One region of the Streptomyces sp. NPDC048338 genome, then DNA from elsewhere that is predicted to be linked to it. Evidence: riboswitches for the same ligand, from Rfam matches in the RefSeq annotation. Region 1 holds a riboswitch; each other region holds the start of a gene.

Region 1 (6,613 bases):
CTCGCGGGTGGGCCGGCCTCGGCGGCACGGCCCCGGTGCCGTGCTCGCCCCGGCCGCCGTCCGGTTCAGGTCCGGCGGGCCAGCAGGTAGACGCGGCGGGTGTCGACCTCGTGAGCGTAGTGGCCGCGCTCCATCCGCATCTCCACGGTGAACCCGGCGTCGGCGAGGAGTCCGCTCACCCGGGAGGGGTCCAGGAAGCGGAAGTCGACGTCCACCTCGTGCCCCCACCACTCGTCCAGGTGCCGCACTTCCTCGCCCTGGTGGAAGGAGACCAGGAGCAGCCCGGTGGGGCGCAGCACGCGGTGTGCCTCGGCGAAGGCGCGGCCGAGCTCGTCGGGGGCGACGTGGATGACGGAGTAGAGGGCGACGGCGGCGTCGAACTCGCCGTCCTCGGCGGGCAGCGCGAGCAGGTCGCCCTCCCGGAAAGCCGCCTCGCGATGGCGTCGTGCGGCGGTCGCGACCATGCCCGGGGAGAGGTCGATGCCGACGGCCCGCGCGCCGTGCGCGGCGAGCCAGCCGGTCACGTGCCCGGGTCCACAGCCGAGGTCGGCGACGGCGGCCCCCTGCCCGGCCTCTTCGAGGAGTGCGCCGAGCAGGGCCCGGTCGAGCGGCTTCCCGTCGAGTTCGTTCCCGAGCCGGGTGGCGTACTCCTCCGCCACGGTGTCGTAACTCCGCCGGACGGCCGCGTGGTCCACCTGATCCCCCATGTCCCCAGCATCCCACGGGTCCATGACCGGAGGCGGCCCGACGGCGGTCCGTACCCGCGCCGTTCAGCCGGGGGTGCGCGCGGCACCCTCACGAGTTCGGCCGGGCAGGCGGAGTCGTGCGACCCCGTGGCCGCGTGGGCGCGCGCCCGCACCCTGCTCGGGGCCTGACCGCCCCGGGCAGGAGGAGGAACACCGGGCACGGATCGCTGGGCGGTCACGACCGCCCTGCGCGGCCGGACGGGAGCATGGCGGCACGGGGGACCGGAGGCGTGTCCGGGACGCGGATCCCGGCGAGCGGAGAGAGCCCGGACGGCGAGTCGCCACATCGGCGCGCATAAAAGGCCATAAAACGACCACCCACCCCATGAGCATCAATCTTCCTTTGCTCGGAATTATGGGGTGATGTCGGACATTTCTTTCAGGTGACATGGCTCACGGGGCATCGGCCGCCCTCCCCGCCCTCGGGCCCCATCTCCCCGTGATTCAGGGAAGTTCGGGGCTTCACGGGCCCCCGCGAGGCCGTTTATCACATCGTCGAGACGCCTTGTTCCCGACGGTATTCCTCGCCTACGGTCACCTCCATTCGGATGGAACGCCGAATCCTGCCACCATCCGCAATTCCCACTATTCACCGCCGGCAGGAGCGGGGGACCCAAGTATTCGCCGATCCGGATTCCGGAGCGGCTAGGGGTGAAGTCGCACGTGTGCGGCCGGGCATCTCCAGCCCGAACCCGACAGCTCACCCCGCAGGCTCCGGAGAGGAATCCGTCATGCCTGCAAACGGTAAGCACCGTCGCCCGAAGCGCCGTCCGCTCGCCCGCGGTATCGCCCTCGCGAGCACGGGTGGAGCCGCACTGGCCCTCCCCCTCGTCGCCTCCGCGACCGCCCACGCCGCCCCTCGCACCGCGCCCGAGATCACCCCGGCCATTGCCACGGCGAACGCGGCAGCAAATGTGTCGCAAAAGATCACGGAATCGCTGCCGGCGGCACCGGCCGCAGCTCCCAAGACCTACACCGTCGTGCCGGGCGATTCTCTTTCGATGATCGCCTACGAGCAGGGTGTCCGGGGCGGCTGGAAGGTTCTCTACCGGGCCAACCACGCTGCGGTCGGTGACAATCCGTCACTCATTCACCCGGGTCTCAAGCTGACGCTGCACCGCAATTCCGCGGCGTCGCAGCCCAAGTCCCCCGCTCCCGCGCAGAAGTCGAAGGCGGCCAAGCCGGCGAAGTCCTCGTCCGCCGACCGGGCCAGCCGTTCCGAGCAGCGCACCGCGCCCGCGCCCCAGGCCCGGCAGACCCAGCAGGCGGCTCCGGCCGCCGCCCCCGCCGCCGTGAAGAGCTACACGAACGACCTCGACGGCTGGATCCGGGAGTCGCTGGACGTGATGGCCCAGCACGGCATCCCCGGCTCCTACGAGGGCATCCACCGCAACATCATGCGCGAGTCCTCCGGCAACCCGCAGGCCATCAACAACTGGGACTCCAACGCCGTCGCCGGCACCCCCTCGAAGGGCCTGCTCCAGGTCATCGAGCCCACCTTCCTGGCGTACCACGTGCCCGGCACGTCCATGGACATGTACGACCCGGTCGCCAACATCACGGCCGCGTGCAACTACGCCGCCGACAAGTACGGCTCCATCGACAACGTCTTCGGCGCCTACTGACGGGGCCACGGCGCCTCCTGACGGGCGCGCCGGCCCATACGACGGGGAAGGCCCCGACCGCTCGGGGGTCGGGGCCTTCCTCGCGTGCCGGGCCCGCCGTCGGGGCCCGCGGCGCGCGCCGCCTACAGCACGCCCCGCCGCCACTCCCGGACGAGCAGGTGGCCGAGGTAGAGCCCGCCGATGGCCATCGTGTAGATGCCCACGGGCAGGTTGTCGAGGTACGGCATCTGCTGGGCGGCGAGATCGGCGAGGACCAGCAGCAGCGCACCCACCAGCATCGACAGGGCGAGCTGGGGACCGGACCCGCGCGACAGCCGCTTGGCGATCTGGGGGGCGGTCAGGGAGATGAAGGCGATCGGCCCGGCCACGCTCACGGCGGCGGCCGACAGCACGATCGCCAGGGTGACCGCCGCGGTCTTGGTCCTCCCGGGACGGCCGCCCAGCGCGGCGGCGGTGTCGTCGCCCATCTCTCCGATGCCGATGTCCCGCGAGAGCAGGACGGCGAGCGGAAGCACCACGGCCAGCACGAGCCAGATCGTGGTCGCGTCGTCCCACGAGCGGGCGGACAGGCTGCCGTTGACGTAGGCGCTCAGGACCGTCGCCTTGTCCCGTTCCACCGCGTACACGACGTACTGGATGACGGCGACGGCCATGGCGGAGACACCGATGCCGGCGACGACGAGGCGGACCGGGTTGCGGAAGCCCGTCCCGGTCGACATGTAGACGAGCACCATGGCCAGGACGGCGCCGAGGAGCGCGCCGACCGGGACCGGTACGACGTCCGGGAGGAGCAGGGCGACGATGGCCGCGCCGGCTCCGGCGCCCGCGCCCAGCCCGATGACGTCCGGGCTGCCGAGCGGGTTGCGGGTGACCGACTGGAACAGCGCGCCGGACAGGCCGAACGCGGCGCCGGTGCCGATCCCGACGACCAGACGCGGTCCGCGCAGCCGGTTCAGGACGAAGGCGTTCTTGCCCTCCGCTCCTCCCAGCAGGGCCGCGGGGAGGTCGGGCAGCCGGATGCCGAGGCGTCCCAGGGTGAGGGTGGCCACCGCTCCGACGACGATCAGCAGCAACAGGCCGAGGGCCAGGACGACGGTGGAGGTGCGGATCGGCAGCGACACCGCGCCGCCGATCCTGAGCACGTGCCGGCGCGGCGCCGTCCTGACGGGTGCGGGCGCCGGGGCCTGACGGGCGCTCATGCGCTTCCTCTCATCCTGCGGACCGCCAGCAGCAGCGCGGGCGCCCCGATGAACGCGGTGATGACACCGACCATGACCTCCTGCGGGCGCAGCAGCACGCGTCCGACGACGTCGGCGGAGAGCAGCAGCGCGGGACCGACGAGGGCGGAGAAGAGGATCTGCAGACGGAAGTCGACGCCGACGAGGGCCCGTACGAGGTGGGGCACGGCGAGGCCGACGAAGGCGATGGGTCCGACGGCGGCGGTGGCCGCCGCGCTGAGCAGGGTCGCCGCGAGCAGTCCGGCCGCCTTGACCCGTGCCGGGCGGGCGCCCAGGGAGGTCGCGGTGTCGTCGCCCAGTGCCGTCACGTTGAGACCGGGGGCGATCACGAGGGCGACGAGGAGGCCGACGGCCGCGAACGGCACGACCGACCAGAAGACGTCGAAGTCCCGGCCGCCGAGGGCTCCGACGACCCAGTAGCGGTAGCTGTCGAAGACGCGCGGACGGCTCAGGGTGACGGCCTGGATGAAGGCCGCGAGGACGGCGGACAGGACCGCGCCGGCCAGCACGAGACGGGCCGGGCCGGCGCTGGTGCCGGCGGATCCGATGACGTGGACGACGAGTCCGGCCAGCAGGGCGCCGGGCAGGGCCCACCACAGGGTGGCGGCCTGGCCCGTCACCCCGAGGAAGGCGGTCGCGGCGACGATGCTCGCCGAGGCGCCCGCGTTGATGCCGAGGAGGCCGGGCTCGGCCAGCGGGTTGCGGGTGACGCCCTGCATGAGGGTGCCGGCGACCGCCAGGCACACGCCGGCGAGCACGCCGATCGCGGTCCGGGGGTAGCGGCTCTCGACGACGGTGGTGAGGTAGGCGTCGCCATGGCCCCTGAGGACGTCCATGACGGAGCCGAACGAGGTGGTCTTGCTGCCGAACATCACGCTCGCGAGCATCGCGAGCGCGAGGACGGCGAGACAGACCGTCAGAGACAACGCCAGCCGGGCGGCACCGGCACGCGAGGTGCTGGTACCGCCCGGCTCGACGAGCGTGGAGGAAGCCATGCGAAGGGAACCGTGCTTACTTCCCGGCCTTGGCGACGGCCTTGTCGATCAGGGGCAGGTAGCGCTCGATGCTCCACGGCACGGTCAGCGGGTTGATCATCGAGGAGGCCGTGACGAACGGGGTGTCGTGGCTGTAGACGATCGCGCCCTTCTTGACCGCGGGGATGGCCCCGTACAGCGGCTGGGCCTCGATCTCCTTGCGCGACTTCTCGTCCATGTAGAACGTGAAGGCGACGTCGCTGCCGGACAGCTTGTTGGCGTTCTCCAGGCCGATGAGGGCGGAGTCGGTGCCGTCGGTCTCCTTGAAGCCGTTCACGACCGGGTCGACCTTGAGGCCGAGGGACGTCAGCATCTCGACGCGCTGCTCCTTCGGCTTGAAGACGCCGAGGGTGCCGGGGCCGGTGTTGTAGATGTACGAGAACGTCACGTTCTTGTAGTTCGGCCGGGTCGCGGCGGCGTCCGCCAGCTGCTTGCGGATCTTCGCCGTCAGCTGCTTGCCCTCCTCGGGCTCACCGAGGGCCTTGGCGACGATGTCGATCTGCTGGTCCCAGTCGGTGCTCCACGCCTTGTCCGGGTAGGCCACGGTCGGCGCGATGTCCTTCAGGACGTCGTACTGCTCCTTGGTGACGCCGGACCAGGGCGCGAGGATCACGTCGGGCTCGAGCTCGGTGATGGCCTCGATGTCGAGCTCCTCCATGCCCTTGAACTGCTTGGGGAGCTTGCCGCCGGACTTGGTGACGGCCTCGTGGATCCACGGCAGGTAGCCGGTCTTGTCGCTGCCCCAGGGGTAGCTCTCGATGCCGACGGGGGTGTGGCCGAGGGCGATGGCGGTCTCGGCGGAGCCCTGCCCGAGGGTGACGACGCGCTTGGGCTGCTTGGTGATGGTCGCCTCGCCGAGCGCGCTCTTGATGGTCACGGGGAAGGCGGCGCCGGAGGCCTTCGCCTCGCCGGAGCCGGCGGTGTCCTTCTTCTCGCCCGCGCCGCAGCCCCCGACGAGGAGGGCGAGCGTGGCGGCGGCGGCCGTGGCGACGACTGCGCGACGGCGTGTGCGGGTCACTGCGAGGGTCATGGACGATCCTTCTCTGCGGGCAGTCGGCAGGCGGAGGGGACCCACGCGCACGGAACGCGCGCAGGCCTGATCCCGGCTCCGGAAGCCGATAAGTACTTAGGCAAAGCTAAGTTAGGTTTCCCTTATCTCCAAATCAAGGGTTTCACACGGCCGATCCTTCGTCATCGCAGGTGGGCGCCTGTCGATGTGACGGAAGGATCACGTCCGTAAGGTCGCCGGCTTCAGCAGTCGAGCCGCAACGGCGGCCGCCAGACCTGGCCGTCGCCGGGAGTGCCGAGGGCGGGCCGGTACCGGAGGGGCACGAGATGGGTGCCCGCTGCCGCCTCGTTCCGGGTGCCGAGCCAGAGGTCGATGATCTGCCAGGGCCGGCCGTCCAGGACGCTCACCGTCCGCGGCTGGCCTCCGCAGCTGTTGCCGTTGAAGATGCGGCGCCCGTACACGGGCGCGCCCCAGCCGACGTTCCCCGGGGCGCTCCAGCCCGAGTACAGGGAGGCGGAGGTGGCGTAGCCGATGGGGGTGCCGGCGCAGTAGCCGCACCCCTGGTCGGAGTAGGTCAGGACGTACGTGCGGTGTACGGGGTCCCAGAATCCGCCCGGCCCCTCGACGTGGGAGAGGCCCGCGACCTTGGCGACGCCGACACCCGGTTCGCCGCCGCTCCCCCACTCGTCGAGCTGCTGGAGCGAGAGCGCCGCGGTGCCCGGCCTGGTGCAGACGAGCGCCGGCCGGCCGCCGGGCTCGCCCGACTCGATGAAGCCGAAGTCGCCGTTGCCCCGGCAGATGTCGAGCGTCGGCTTCCGGTACCAGCCGGACGGCGAACCGGCGGTGGGGCCGCAGGGGCCGAGGGGGCCGTCGCATCCCATCGCGTTGTAGGCGTGCGGCGCGCCCAGGTTGTACTGCCGCGGCGCGTTGAACCACAGGACGAAGGCGCCGTCGTCCCTGC
Region 2 (6,613 bases), on a different contig from region 1:
AGGGCCGGATCGTCCAGCCGCGTCACCACCCGGGTGAGCGCGGCGAAGAGCCGGTCGCGCTGCGGCCGCATGTCCTCGGGGAACAGGTCGCGCACGCCCGGGTTGTGCCAGAAGAGGTGCGAGTAGAAGTACGTGACCGCGTGTTCGGCCCGTCTCTCGACGACGGCGAACGTACTCCTGAGCAACTGAGGATCCACTCGGGAGAATCTAGGCCACCCGCCTTCACGACATCGCCACATCTCCTCCGCAAGGGCGCGCCATCGTGGCGGCGGTCGGGCGCCGGCCGGTCTCGCGGTGCTGTCGCCGGCCGGTCCCACGGTGCCGTTCCGCCGGCCCGGACGGGGTCTGGTCACCGGGCCCGTGGCGGGTGTCGCGGAGCCGTCGGGCGGGTGGGTCGCGGCGGACCGCGGGGGAGCCCGCCGGGGGGTCGTGCGCGGTGGGGCCGGATAGTGTCGGGGCCATGCACGACCAGCCCTCCGCGTCCGCGCCCGAGCTCTTCACCTGGGAGTTCGCGAGCGATCCGTACCCCGCCTACGCCTGGCTGCGGGAGCACGCGCCCGTGCACCGGGCGACGCTGCCGAGCGGGGTCGAGGCGTGGCTGGTGACGCGCTACGCGGACGCCCGGCAGGCGCTCGCCGACCAGCGGCTCTCCAAGAACCCGGCGCACCACGACGAGCCGGCACACGCCAAGGGGAAGACGGGGATCCCCGGCGAGCGCAAGGCCGAGCTGATGACGCATCTGCTCAACATCGACCCACCGGACCACACCCGGCTGCGGCGGCTCGTGTCGAAGGCGTTCACCCCGCGCCGGGTCGCGGAGTTCGCGCCGCGCGTCCAGGAGCTGACCGACCGGCTCATCGACGGGTTCGCGCGGGAGGGGAGTGCCGACCTCATCCACGAGTTCGCCTTCCCGCTGCCCATCTACGCCATCTGCGACCTGCTCGGCGTCCCGCCGGAGGACCAGGACGACTTCCGGGACTGGGCCGGGATGATGATCCGGCACGGCGGCGGTCCGCGTGGCGGGGTCGCGCGCTCGGTCAAGAAGATGCGCGGCTATCTGGCGGAGCTGATCCACCGCAAGCGCGGGGAGCCGGGCGACGACCTCATCTCCGGGCTCATCCGGGCCTCCGACCACGGGGAGCACCTCACCGAGAACGAGGCCGCGGCGATGGCCTTCATCCTGCTCTTCGCGGGCTTCGAGACCACGGTCAACCTGATCGGCAACGGGATGTACGCGCTCCTGCGCCACCCCGGCCAGCGGGAGCGGCTGCAGACCTCGCTCGCGGCGGGCGAGCGGGGCCTGCTGGAGACCGGCGTCGAGGAACTGCTGCGCTTCGACGGGCCGGTGGAGATGGCGACCTGGCGGTACGCCATGGAGCCGCTGACGATCGGCGGGCAGGAGATCCCGGCGGGCGATCCCGTGCTCGTCGTGCTCGCCGCCGCCGACCGCGACCCGGCGCGGTTCGCCGGGCCGGACACGCTCGACCTCTCCCGGCGCGACAACCAGCACCTCGGGTACGGACACGGCATCCACTACTGCATCGGTGCCCCGCTCGCCCGGCTGGAGGGTCAGACCGCGCTGGCCACGTTGCTGACCCGGCTGCCCGATCTGCGACTTGCGGGCGATCCGGCCGATTTGCGCTGGCGGGGCGGGCTCATCATGCGCGGATTGCGCACGCTTCCGGTGGAGTTCACCCCCCTTGCGAACTGACGGAGCGTCAGAACTGTGATATTTACGTGATCTCCGCTGCATCGACTTGTGACTGACGTTCGAATGCCGCTACGTTCACCGTCGTCTCAAGCAGTCAGGCGAAAGGCACTCCGTATGCGCTCCGGGAACGGACGACACCGCAGACCCAGGCAGGCCCCCGCGATCATCGTGGCCGCAGGCGTGACGGGTTCGGCCCTCGCGCTGCCACTGCTCGGCGCAGGGTCCGCCTCAGCCGCCGACGCGGCCACCTGGGACCGGGTCGCCGAGTGCGAGTCGGGCGGCCTGTGGAGCGCCGACTTCGGCAACGGGCTCTACGGCGGGCTCCAGTTCACCCAGGAGACCTGGGAGACGTACGGCGGCACGGCCTACGCGTCCCGCGCCGACCTGGCCAGCCGCTCCCAGCAGATCGCGGTCGCCGAGAAGGCGCTCGCCGCGCAGGGCACCCAGGTCTGGGCCACCTGCGCCCCGATCGCCCAGCTGACGAACGACGGCGCCGCCCCCGAGGTCGACCCGGGCACGAGCCCCGCGCCGACCACGCCGACCGCGCCCGCCGCCCAGGCGAAGCCGGGCGCCGCCAAGTCGGCCGGCCCGGCCGGGACCGGCGCCGCTCCGGGGGCGCCCTCCACCTCCACCACGCCGGAAACGCCCGATGTATCCGTTACGCCCGGTACGTCGGACTCGACGGGCGACCCCGACTCCGCGACCGGCGAGGCGGCCGGCCCGGGCAACGGCAAGCACCGTGGTGAGGCCGCTCGCGAAGAGGGCAATTCGGGCGAAGGGCAGGAAACCGGACGTCACGCCTCGCCGGCTGACGGGCAGCCAGGCGGTTCGGCCGGCGAGGCCGGTTCGGGGGAATCGGGCACCACGGACACTTCGGGCGAATACACCGTCCGGCCCGGCGACAGCCTCTCCGAGATTGCACGGGAGAACGAGCTGCCCGGCGGTTGGACCGCCCTCTACGACGCCAACCGTCAGACGGTGGGTGCCGACCCAAACCTCATCCTGCCTGGTCAGAGCCTCGACTTGAGCGAGGAACCCGTGGAAACCCAGGGGTAGTTCGAGGACTTATGTCCGTTCTGTCTAAGTGAGACATGAGTCTCTTCGTCCCGCTTGGCGTGTCACGTCCGCAAAGTTTGCTCCGATCGCCCCTCACCTGCGTAAACACCCCTCATGGGGGTGCAGGGAGGGGCGATTTGGCCGTTTTGGCCTTCTTTGAACTTCGTGAGGTCTGTGTCTACGGTCGGGACCGCTCGCCACCGCGGGCCCCGTCGACCGGTAACGCCGAATCCTGCCGCCGGTCGAGGGGAACAGTCGTCGCGCAAGCGCCGTAGGCAGGAGCGGGGGACCCAAGGTAAGTGCCGGTCCCGGCCGTTGAGACAGACGGCCGGAATCCCGGCTCGGGGTGAAGCCGCGTGCTCGTCACGTGGCCGGGCAACTCACATGGCCCGAACCCGACAGCTCACCTCGCAGGCGTCGGTGAGGAGAATTCCCATGCTGTTTTCCGCCAAGGGCAAACACCGTCGTTCCTCCAAGGCCACCCGTGCCATCGCTCTCGCCGGTGTGGCGGGCGTCGCCGTCGCCGCCCCGCTCATGACCGCCGGGTCCGCCTCGGCCGCGACCGCCTCCGAGTGGGACGCCGTCGCCCAGTGCGAGTCCGGTGGCAACTGGTCCATCAACACGGGCAACGGCTACTACGGCGGCCTGCAGTTCTCGGCCTCCACCTGGGCCGCCTACGGTGGCACCGCCTTCGCGGCCAGCGCCGACCAGGCGTCGAAGTCCCAGCAGATCACGATCGCCGAGAAGGTCCTGGCCGGCCAGGGCAAGGGCGCGTGGCCGAGCTGCGGCGTGGGCCTGTCCGGCGCCGCGTACACCGGTGGCACCGCCGAGAGCGCCCCGGCGCCGGAGCGCAAGGCCGAGCAGCCGACCACCCGCAGCGAGCAGCGCACGGCCCCGAAGGCGACGCCGAAGAAGGCCGAGTCGAAGAAGACCGTCACCACCCCGACCGGCAAGAAGGTCAAGAAGGGCGACGGCGAGTACAAGGTCGCCGCCGGCGACACCCTGAGCAAGATCGCCGCCGCGCAGAAGGTCAAGGGCGGCTGGGCGAAGCTCTTCGAGCTCAACAAGGACGTCGTCGAGGACGCCGACCTGATCTACCCGGGCCAGCAGCTCCACCTGAAGTGAGCCCGGCGGCCCGTGTGAGTCCGGCGGCTCACCGGGTCCTGTGACCCTCCCGCGGTGACCACCCCGGCCCGGCGCGCCCTCCCCCGTGCGCGCCGGGTCGGGGTTCTTCGCGTTACCGATCGGTAGCTTCGGGTCCCTTCGCCCCTTTATGCATGCCCTCGGGTCCTTTTTCGTCCCAGCGGGCGGGCGCCCGGCTGGCCGGAGCCTCCGAGCCGGTTAGGCTCTTGTCGCAAGGCCAAGCGACCCTGCACGGCTCTTGCGTCACATCTAGCGTCACATCCCAGAAGGAGATGCTCGTGCCGTCCATCGACGTCGTCGTAGCCCGGGAAATCCTGGACTCCCGAGGCAACCCCACGGTCGAGGTCGAGGTCGGCCTCGACGACGGCAGCACCGGCCGTGCTGCCGTTCCGTCCGGCGCCTCCACCGGTGCGTTCGAGGCTCTCGAGCTCCGCGACGGTGACCCCAACCGCTACCTCGGCAAGGGTGTCGAGAAGGCCGTCCTCGCCGTCATCGAGCAGATCGGCCCGGAGCTCGTCGGCTACGACGCCACCGAGCAGCGCCTGATCGACCAGGCGATGTTCGACCTGGACGCCACCCCGGACAAGTCCTCGCTCGGCGCCAACGCCATCCTCGGCGTCTCCCTCGCCGTCGCGCACGCCGCCTCCGAGGCCTCCGACCTGCCGCTGTTCCGCTACCTCGGCGGCCCGAACGCGCACCTGCTGCCCGTTCCGATGATGAACATCCTGAACGGCGGCTCGCACGCCGACTCCAACGTGGACATCCAGGAGTTCATGATCGCGCCGATCGGCGCGGAGTCCTTCTCCGAGGCCCTGCGCTGGGGCACCGAGGTCTACCACACCCTCAAGTCCGTCCTGAAGACCAAGGGCCTGTCCACCGGTCTCGGCGACGAGGGCGGCTTCGCCCCGAACCTGGACTCCAACCGCGCCGCGCTCGACCTCATCCTCGAGGCGATCAAGCAGGCCGGCTACGTCCCCGGCAAGGACATCGCGCTCGCCCTCGACTGCGCCGCCTCCGAGTTCTACAAGGACGGCAAGTACGAGTTCGAGGGCAAGGCCCGCTCCGCCGCCGAGATGACCGAGTACTACGAGGAGCTCGTCGCCGCGTACCCGCTGGTCTCCATCGAGGACCCGCTGTTCGAGGACGACTGGGCCGGCTGGAAGGTCATCACCGAGAAGCTCGGCTCCAAGGTGCAGCTGGTCGGCGACGACCTGTTCGTCACCAACCCCGAGCGTCTGGCCCGTGGCATCGAGGAGGGCTCCGCGAACGCCCTCCTGGTCAAGGTCAACCAGATCGGCTCGCTGACCGAGACGCTGGACGCCGTCGAGCTGGCGCAGCGCAGCGGCTTCAAGTGCATGATGTCCCACCGCTCCGGCGAGACCGAGGACGTCACCATCGCCGACCTGGCCGTCGCCACCAACTGCGGCCAGATCAAGACCGGCGCCCCGGCCCGCTCCGAGCGCGTCGCCAAGTACAACCAGCTGCTGCGCATCGAGGAGATCCTCGACGACGCCGCGGTCTACGCGGGCCGCAGCGCCTTCCCGCGTTTCAAGGGCTGACGGCTTCACACCCGGCAGTTCCGGCCGTCCCCGCACTCGGTCCCGTACCGTGTGCGGGGACGGCTCTGCTTCCGCTACCGGGAAGCGCGCCCGGACGGAGCCCGGAACAGGGGAGGCGCAGACCATGGCAGCGAAGGACCGGGACCGGTTCTCGACCGCGACCCGGATCAGGCTGCTCGGCGAGCAGACCGCCGCCCGCGTCTACCGCTCCCAGACACGCCGTCAGGCGCGCCGCTCCCGGCTCACCGGCCGCGCGGCCTTCCTGGCCCTGATCGTCTGCTCGCTCGTGGTGGCGCTCGCCTACCCGATGCGGCAGTACGTCTCCCAGCGGAGCGAGATCGCCGACCAGGAGCGCCAGGCCGCCGAGGCCGCCGACCGGGTCGAGCAGCTGAGGGACGAGAAGGCCCGGCTCCAGGACCCGGCGTACGTCCGCCGCCTCGCCCGCGAGCACCTGCACTACGTCGTGCCCGGCGAGACCGGCTTCACCGTCAACGACCCCGACGCCGAGCGGGCCCGCCGCACCGAGCAGGGCGAGGCCGGACAGCCCTGGTACTCCCACCTCTGGGAGGGCGTCGACCACGCCGACGCGGCCCGCTGACCCCGCGACGCGAGACAATGGCACCGCGCCGCGGCGCCCCGCGCGCCCGTCCGCCGGTCGCCCGACCACCGCACCGCACCGAACCGCCCCCGACGAGAAGACAGACGCAGGCATGCAAACGCCCCCTCCGCAGACCGCACGCACCGAGCCCACCGACGCGGACGTCGCCGCCTTCCAGGACCAGCTCGGCCGCCCGCCCCGGGGACTGCGCGCCATCGCGCACCGCTGCCCCTGCGGCAACCCGGACGTCGTCGAGACCGCGCCGCGGCTCCCGGACGGCACCCCCTTCCCCACCACGTACTACCTGACCTGCCCTCGCGCGGCCTCGGCCATCGGCACCCTGGAGGCCAACGGGGTCATGAAGGAGATGCAGGCCCGGCTGGGGACCGACCCGGAGCTCGCCGCCGCCTACCGGGCCGCGCACGAGGACTACATCGCGCGCCGCGACGCCATCGAGGTCCTGGAGGGCTTCCCGAGCGCCGGCGGCATGCCGGACCGGGTGAAGTGCCTGCACGTCCTCGTCGGACACTCGCTGGCCGCCGGCCC
Region 3 (6,613 bases), on a different contig from region 1:
GAGCGCGGCGGCTTCCGCCGCGACGACCGTCCGGCCGCCGGCCACCGCGGCAGCGACCGTCCGTTCAACCGCGACCGTCGTGACGACCGCCCCTCCGGCGGCTTCCGCTCGGGCGGCGACCGCCCGTACGGCCGTCGTGACGACCACCGTGGCGGCGACCACCGCGGCACCGGCTCGAACACCGGCGGCTCCTTCGGGCGCCGCGACGAGAAGCCCCGCTGGAAGCGCAACGGCTGACTGAGCCGCGGCCGTTCGGCCGCGAGCCTCTGAACGACCACGAAGGCCCGTCCTCCACCCGACCGGTGGAGGACGGGCCTTCGGGCGTTCCCGGGGGTGTCGTCGAAGTCCCGCCCGGGGCGCGGGCGCTGCGTGTCCCCGCCCCGCCTGCCCGCCGACGGCGAGGTGACGTTCTCGCGCCGCGCCCGGTCCACTCGCCGACCCGCCCGTCCCGGCCGCCCGACCGCACCCCGCCAGGGCCCCACGCCCCCCGAGAGGCGGGCGGGACCCGCCCGGGACCCGCCCGGGACGGATACCCGATCGGCTGCGGGGCATGATCCGGCTATGCTGCGGGGGTGCCCTTGCGCCGAGGGCCGTTAGCTCAATTGGCAGAGCAGCGGACTTTTAATCCGTTGGTTGTGGGTTCGAGTCCCACACGGCCTACCTGAAGGGGAGCGAGGTCACGGCCTCGCCTCCCCCACGAAGCGCCCCGCCCGGTTCCGACCGGGCGGGGCGCTTCGTCGTCCGCGCCACCACCCCCGCGATGAGCCGTCCCGCCGTCAGAGGGCACGGCCGCGCGGCCGGTTGGGGCGGAGTCAGGCGGAGGGCGCTCCCGCCGCCGGGGTGCCGGGGGCCGGACACCCGAGGGACAGGGCCGCCAGCCGGGCCGGATCCGCCAGGACGTGGATCTCGACGATCCGGTCGCCGTCGACCGTGAAGGCCATGAGCGCCGCCGGTCGGCCGTCCGCGAGCGAGACGACACCGGGGGCGCCGTTGACCAGGACCGGGCGGGAGTCGTGGCGGAACCGGGCGAAGGTGAGGGCCTGACGGACGACCGCCTCGGCGCCGACGACCCGCTGGGAGGCACCCGCGCGCAGCGTCCCGCCGTCCGCCCGCAGCACCACGTCCGGGTCGAGGACCGCGAGCAGCCCGTCGAAGTCGCCGCCCCGGGAGGCGGCCAGGAAGGCGTCCACGACCCGGCGCTGCCGGCCGGCGTCCGGCGGCGAGGCGGGACTCGCGCCCTGGACCCGGCGCCGGGCCCGGCTGGCGAGCTGACGGGTGGCGGCCGGGGTGCGCGCCACGATCGGCGCGATCTCCTCGAAAGGCACCGCGAACATGTCGTGCAGCACGAACGCCAGCCGCTCGGCCGGCGCCAGTGTCTCCAGGACGACCAGCAGCGCCAGACCCACCGAGTCGGCCCGCAGCGCCTGGTGCTCCGGGTCCGGGGCGCCCTCGGTCGCGGAGACGACCGGATCGGGGACGTGGTGCTCCAGCGGTTCCTCACGGCGCGAGGCGCGCGAGCGCAGCATGTCCAGGCAGACCCGGCCGACGACCGTGGTCAGCCAGCCGCTGAGGTTCGCCACCCCGCTCACGTCGGACCGGCCGAGCTTGAGCCACGTCTCCTGGACGGCGTCGTCGGCCTCGCTCAGCGAGCCCAGCATCCGGTAGGCGACCGCGCGGAGATGGCCGCGGTCGGCCTGGAAGCGCTCGGCCAGGAGATCCTTCTCGTCCATCGGTGCCCTCCCTCGTCGTGTCCCGTCACCGTTCATGACGGATGAGGTCCGTCGGGTGTGACAGCCGGCCGGTCACCGGCCGTCCGCTCCGTGAGATCCCCGCCCCCGTGCGCCGAACGCCCGGAAATCCCCGGCCGATCGCCACCGGCTCCGGGATTCACCACTTCAGCGGGGTGATCTTGAGTCGTAGATTTTCACGCATGACGACAACAGCGCAGGTCAACGCCGTACTTCGTACCCCGCCGGCCGCTCCCGCCGAGGCGGCCGCCTACTTCTCCGCCAGCCTCGCCTTCCACGCCGACGTCTCGGACGTCGCCTCCGTCCTCGCGGCCGGCGGCGACCCCGGCTTCGTGGTGCTCGACTCGCGCTCCACCGCCTCCTGGGACCAGGGGCACGTCCCCGGCGCGATCCACCTGCCGACCGCGCTCATCGCCGAGCAGGCCGAGCAGCTCCTCGACAAGGCGGTGCCGGTCGTCACCTACTGCTGGGGCCCGGGCTGCAACGGCGCCACCCGCGCCGCACTGGCCCTCGCCGAGCTCGGCTACCAGGTGAAGGAGATGCTCGGCGGATTCGAGTACTGGGTGCGCGAGGGCTTTGCGTACGAGACGTGGGAAGGCCCCGCCACGAAGGACGCGGACCCGCTGACCGCACCGGTCGACGCCGAGGACTGCGGCTGCTGAGGAAACGGATTTCCGTATCCGCCGCCCATGCCGTAAGGTCATGTTCACCGACGCGGGGTGGAGCAGCTCGGTAGCTCGCTGGGCTCATAACCCAGAGGTCGCAGGTTCAAATCCTGTCCCCGCTACTCAGTAGCAAACGAAGGCCCGGATCCTCACGGATCCGGGCCTTCGTCGTGTTCCCCTTCCCCCGCGCCCCTTCCGGTCCCGCCCGGATCCCCCTTCCGCGCGCTTGACCTTTACGCAACGTCAAGATTTAGCGTTTCGGGCATGGAGTGGTCGATCCAAGAGATCGCCAGGAAGGCCGGGACCACCAGCCGCACTCTCCGGCACTACGGAGAACGCGGGCTGCTGGAACCCAGCCGGATCGGCGCCAACGGTTACCGGTACTACGACCAGGCGGCGCTCGTGCGGTTGCAGCGCATCCTGCTGCTGCGCGAGCTGGGGCTGTCCCTGCCCGCCATCGCCGAGGTCCTGCGGGGGCAGCGGGATCCGTCCGCCGCCCTGCGCACCCATCTCGTCCTGCTCGAACAGGAGCGGGAGCGCATCGGACGGCAGATCGAAGCCGTCCGGACCACTCTCCACAAGACCGAGAACGGAGAAGAGCTCATGGCGGAAGAAGTGTTCGACGGATTCGACCACACCCGGTACGAGGCGGAGGTCACCGAGCGCTGGGGACGCGAGGCGTACGAGAAGGGCGACCGCTGGTGGCGCTCGCTCAGCGCCGAGCAGAAGCAGGCGTTCACGGACGAGCAGGCCGGCATCGCGCGCGACTTCGGGCAGGCGGCGCGGGACGGACTCGCGGCCGACAGCGACGAGGTGCAGGCGATCGCCCACCGGCAGGTCCGCTGGCTGTCGGCCACCACGACGCCGTCGAAGGACTACGTGATCGGCCTCGGCCGGATGTACGTCGACGACCCGCGCTTCACCGCCAACTACGACAAGCACGGCGAGGGCACGGCGCTGCTGGTCCGGGACGCGATGGAGATCTACGCGGAGCGGAACCTCTGAGGGTCTTTCCGATGCTGCCGGGTTCCCGGCGGCCCGGGAGGGCCGAGGCTCCTCCGATCGGAGCATCGGGGGTCGCCGCACCGGGCGGCGGCCTCCAGGCTGGGGAGGGCGCGGTACGGTCCGTCGCCGTGCAAGGACCGGGCAGGAGAGCACAGGTGGGGCAGCGATCGGCGGGTGACGGCACAGGGAGCCCCGCACGCCCGCGCGGTGAGCGGACCCGCCGCTTCGTCCGGGCCCTTCCCCCGCTCGTCATCCTCGGCGGCATCGTCTTCGACCTGGCGACCCCGTCGGCGTACACCGCGGCGCCGATGTTCTCGGCCGCGCCGCTCATCGCGGCCCCCTTCTTCTCGAAACTGACGACCCTGCTGACCGGCATCGCGGCCGTGCTGGCGTGCGTCGGGCTGCACATCTACAACGGCACCACCACGGAGCCGCCCTCGGCCACCGAGACCCTCACGGTCATCACCGTCTCCGCGCTGGCCATGGTGATCAACCGCGTGGTCCAGCGCAGCGGCCGGCAGCTGGCCTCCGCCCGGGTGATCGCCGAGACCGCCCAGAAGGCGGTGCTGCCCACGCCGGTCGAGCGGATCGGCGGGCTGCAGATCGCGGCCCGCTACGAGGCCGCGCAGGCGGACGCGTTCATCGGCGGCGACCTGTACGCGGTCCAGGACACCCCGTACGGCGTGCGGCTCGTCGTCGGCGACGTGCGGGGCAAGGGGCTGGAGGCGGTCGAGGCCGTCGCCGTCGTGATCGGCGCGTTCCGGGAGGCGGCCGAGCAGGAGGCGACCCTGGAGGGGGTGGCGCAGAGACTCGAGCGGGCGCTGACCCGGGAGGGGACCCGCCGGGACGACCTGGACGCCTTCGAGGGCTTCACCACCGCCGTCCTGGCCGAGATCCCCCGCGGCGACGGTCTCGTTCGAGTCGTGAACCGTGGCCACCCCGAGCCGCTGCTGCTGCTCCAGGACGGGGCGCTGGAACATCTGGAGCCGAGCCAGGCCGCGCTGCCGCTCGGCATGGGCGCGCTGGCCGCCTGGCCGGACCGGGCCGACGAGACCCCCTACCCGCCGGGCTCGACACTGCTCTTCTACACCGACGGGCTGTCCGAGGCGCGCGACGCGGCGGGCGCCTTCTACGAGCCCGGCGGCCGCCTGGCCGGGCGGATCTTCCCCGGTCCGGAGGAACTGCTGGACGCGCTGGTCGACGACGTCCGCCGCTACACGGGCGGCGGATCGACGGACGACATGGCGCTGCTGGCCGTGGGCCGCCCGGTGCAGGGCCAGCCGGAGCGCCGCCGGACGATGCCGGTGGTGCCCTGAGGCGGCCACCCCGGTCCCGGAGACCCGGCGGGGTGACCATGCGTAGTCGCGAGGTACCGCTGCGATAACAATTGATGCAACGTCAGATAAGGAGTCTCGAACGGATGACTCCTGAGCGGCGGTCAAATCGCCCTGTAGTGCATCAATCTCTTGAACGATCAAGAGGAACAGCTTGGAATCGGACCCCCGTGTCTATTAACGTTCGATAACGCAGCGCGGTCGTCCCAGTCGTCGCAAGAGACGGCACCGTGCGCACGCGCCGAATTCCGAAAGGGAACCGGGGAACCACCACTTGGGGTGAATCGGACACTCTCGCACCTGTGCGAGGGCGCCCGTAGGAGACCTTCCTGCTCCGAACCCGTCAGCTAACCCGGTAGGCGGCAAGGAAGGAAAGGAGTACGCCTCCGTGGCGTCCAACACCCCTGCCCCCGAAGCCCCCTTCCATGCGTTCGGTGCCTCGGGTGCCGCCGGGACCGACCCCGACGGCGCGGCGGGCGAGTGGAACCCCACCGAGGAGACCCTCCGCCAGCAGAGCCGGGCCGGTGGCCGCCACCGGGTCGTCAAGCAGCGCTCGGGCTTCGCCCGTTCCTCCACCGTCCTCGGCGTCGGTGTCATCGCGGCCGTCGGCGCGGGCGGCCTGGCCACCGCGCAGGAGAAGCCGCCGGTCTCCATAGCCCTGCCCGACCTCGACCTGCCGGACGCCGAGGACCTGCCCGGCGTCGGCGCGCTGATCTCCGGCGACGAGGACCGGAACACGACCGCCGGCTCCGGCAACGACCTGCACGCGCTCACGGCCTCCGTCGGCGCGCCCGTCGACGGCGCCGACCGCAAGACGGAGGGCGGCGACGCCGGCGAGGCGCTGCGCGCCCGCATCCTCCAGCAGGCCGAGCAGCAGCAGGCGTCCGCCGACGCCGCCGAGAAGGCCGCGACGGAGAAGGCGGCGACCGAGAAGGCCGCCGCGGAGGCCGCGGCCCAGGCGGACGCGGCCGAGAAGGCGGCGGCCGAGGCGAAGAAGAAGGCCGAGGCGGAGGCCGCGGCGAAGGCCGAGGCCGAGCGCCTGGCCAAGCTCGCCGCCAGCTACGCGCTGCCCACGTCCTCGTACACGCTCACCTCGACCTACGGCGAGTCCGGCTCGATGTGGTCCTCCGGCTACCACACCGGCCTGGACTTCGCGGCCCCCACGGGCACGCCGGTCAAGGCGGTGCACGGCGCCACGGTCAAGTCGGCCGGCTGGTCGGGCTCGTACGGCTACCGCATCGTCCTGGAGCTGTCGGACGGCACCGAGGTCTGGTACTGCCACCTGTCCTCGATGACCGTCGGCGTGGGCCAGTCGGTCGGCACCGGCGACACCATCGGCCGCGTGGGCGCCACCGGCAACGTCACCGGCCCGCACCTGCACCTGGAGGTCCACACCCCGGGCGGCGACGGCGTCGACCCGGCGGCCTGGCTGGCGAGCAAGGGCCTGTCGGTCTGATCCTCCCGGGGACCTCCCCGGCCACGGCGGCCCTGGCGACGAACCCCGCGCCAGGACCGCCGGAATAGCGGCCCCGCCGCCGGTCGTTCACCGACCCATGACCTCTCTTCGCCCGCTGGGCTCCTCCGACCTGCACGTCTTCCCGCTCGCGCTCGGCGGCAACGTCTTCGGATGGACCGCCGACGAGGCGCAGTCCTTCGCCGTCCTCGACGCCTACGCCGCCGCCGGCGGCAACTTCGTCGACACCGCCGACTCCTACTCCGCCTGGGCCGAGGGCAACCAGGGCGGCGAGTCCGAGACGATCGTCGGCAGGTGGCTGGCGTCCCGCGGCAACCGCGACGAGATCGTCGTCGCCACCAAGGTCGGCGCCCACCCCTCGTACAAGGGACTCGCTCCCGTCACGAT

What was found. Region 1 has a riboswitch for cyclic di-AMP ahead of ACGFZF_RS19115 (transglycosylase SLT domain-containing protein). Riboswitches for the same ligand answer to the same signal wherever they lie in the genome.
Region 2: it holds a riboswitch for cyclic di-AMP, as region 1 does, so the genes downstream of both, ACGFZF_RS24270 (transglycosylase family protein) here and ACGFZF_RS19115 (transglycosylase SLT domain-containing protein) in region 1, are expected to answer to the same signal.
Region 3: it holds a riboswitch for cyclic di-AMP, as region 1 does, so the genes downstream of both, ACGFZF_RS35105 (M23 family metallopeptidase) here and ACGFZF_RS19115 (transglycosylase SLT domain-containing protein) in region 1, are expected to answer to the same signal.

The regions. Positions count from the first base shown of each region.
Region 1 covers NZ_JBICYQ010000007.1:379,070-385,682, forward strand. Annotated here, with positions in the region: gene ACGFZF_RS19110 (class I SAM-dependent methyltransferase) at 66-707, opposite strand; cyclic di-AMP (ydaO/yuaA leader) riboswitch at 1,291-1,473, shown strand; gene ACGFZF_RS19115 (transglycosylase SLT domain-containing protein) at 1,478-2,371, shown strand; gene ACGFZF_RS19120 (FecCD family ABC transporter permease) at 2,494-3,570, opposite strand; gene ACGFZF_RS19125 (FecCD family ABC transporter permease) at 3,567-4,604, opposite strand; gene ACGFZF_RS19130 (iron-siderophore ABC transporter substrate-binding protein) at 4,621-5,673, opposite strand; gene ACGFZF_RS19135 (hypothetical protein) at 5,895-6,613, opposite strand, start outside.
Region 2 covers NZ_JBICYQ010000010.1:305,709-312,321, forward strand. Annotated here, with positions in the region: gene ACGFZF_RS24255 (globin domain-containing protein) at 1-185, opposite strand, end outside; gene ACGFZF_RS24260 (cytochrome P450) at 461-1,711, shown strand; gene ACGFZF_RS24265 (transglycosylase family protein) at 1,826-2,767, shown strand; cyclic di-AMP (ydaO/yuaA leader) riboswitch at 3,025-3,199, shown strand; gene ACGFZF_RS24270 (transglycosylase family protein) at 3,203-3,892, shown strand; gene eno (phosphopyruvate hydratase) at 4,183-5,469, shown strand; gene ACGFZF_RS24280 (septum formation initiator family protein) at 5,594-6,067, shown strand; gene ACGFZF_RS24285 (DUF501 domain-containing protein) at 6,180-6,613, shown strand, end outside.
Region 3 covers NZ_JBICYQ010000019.1:94,492-101,104, forward strand. Annotated here, with positions in the region: gene ACGFZF_RS35070 (DEAD/DEAH box helicase) at 1-237, shown strand, start outside; tRNA gene ACGFZF_RS35075 (tRNA-Lys) at 588-660, shown strand; gene sigJ (RNA polymerase sigma factor SigJ) at 813-1,730, opposite strand; gene ACGFZF_RS35085 (rhodanese-like domain-containing protein) at 1,931-2,410, shown strand; tRNA gene ACGFZF_RS35090 (tRNA-Met) at 2,462-2,535, shown strand; gene ACGFZF_RS35095 (MerR family transcriptional regulator) at 2,678-3,418, shown strand; gene ACGFZF_RS35100 (PP2C family protein-serine/threonine phosphatase) at 3,430-4,734, shown strand; cyclic di-AMP (ydaO/yuaA leader) riboswitch at 4,982-5,129, shown strand; gene ACGFZF_RS35105 (M23 family metallopeptidase) at 5,141-6,208, shown strand; gene ACGFZF_RS35110 (aldo/keto reductase) at 6,306-6,613, shown strand, end outside.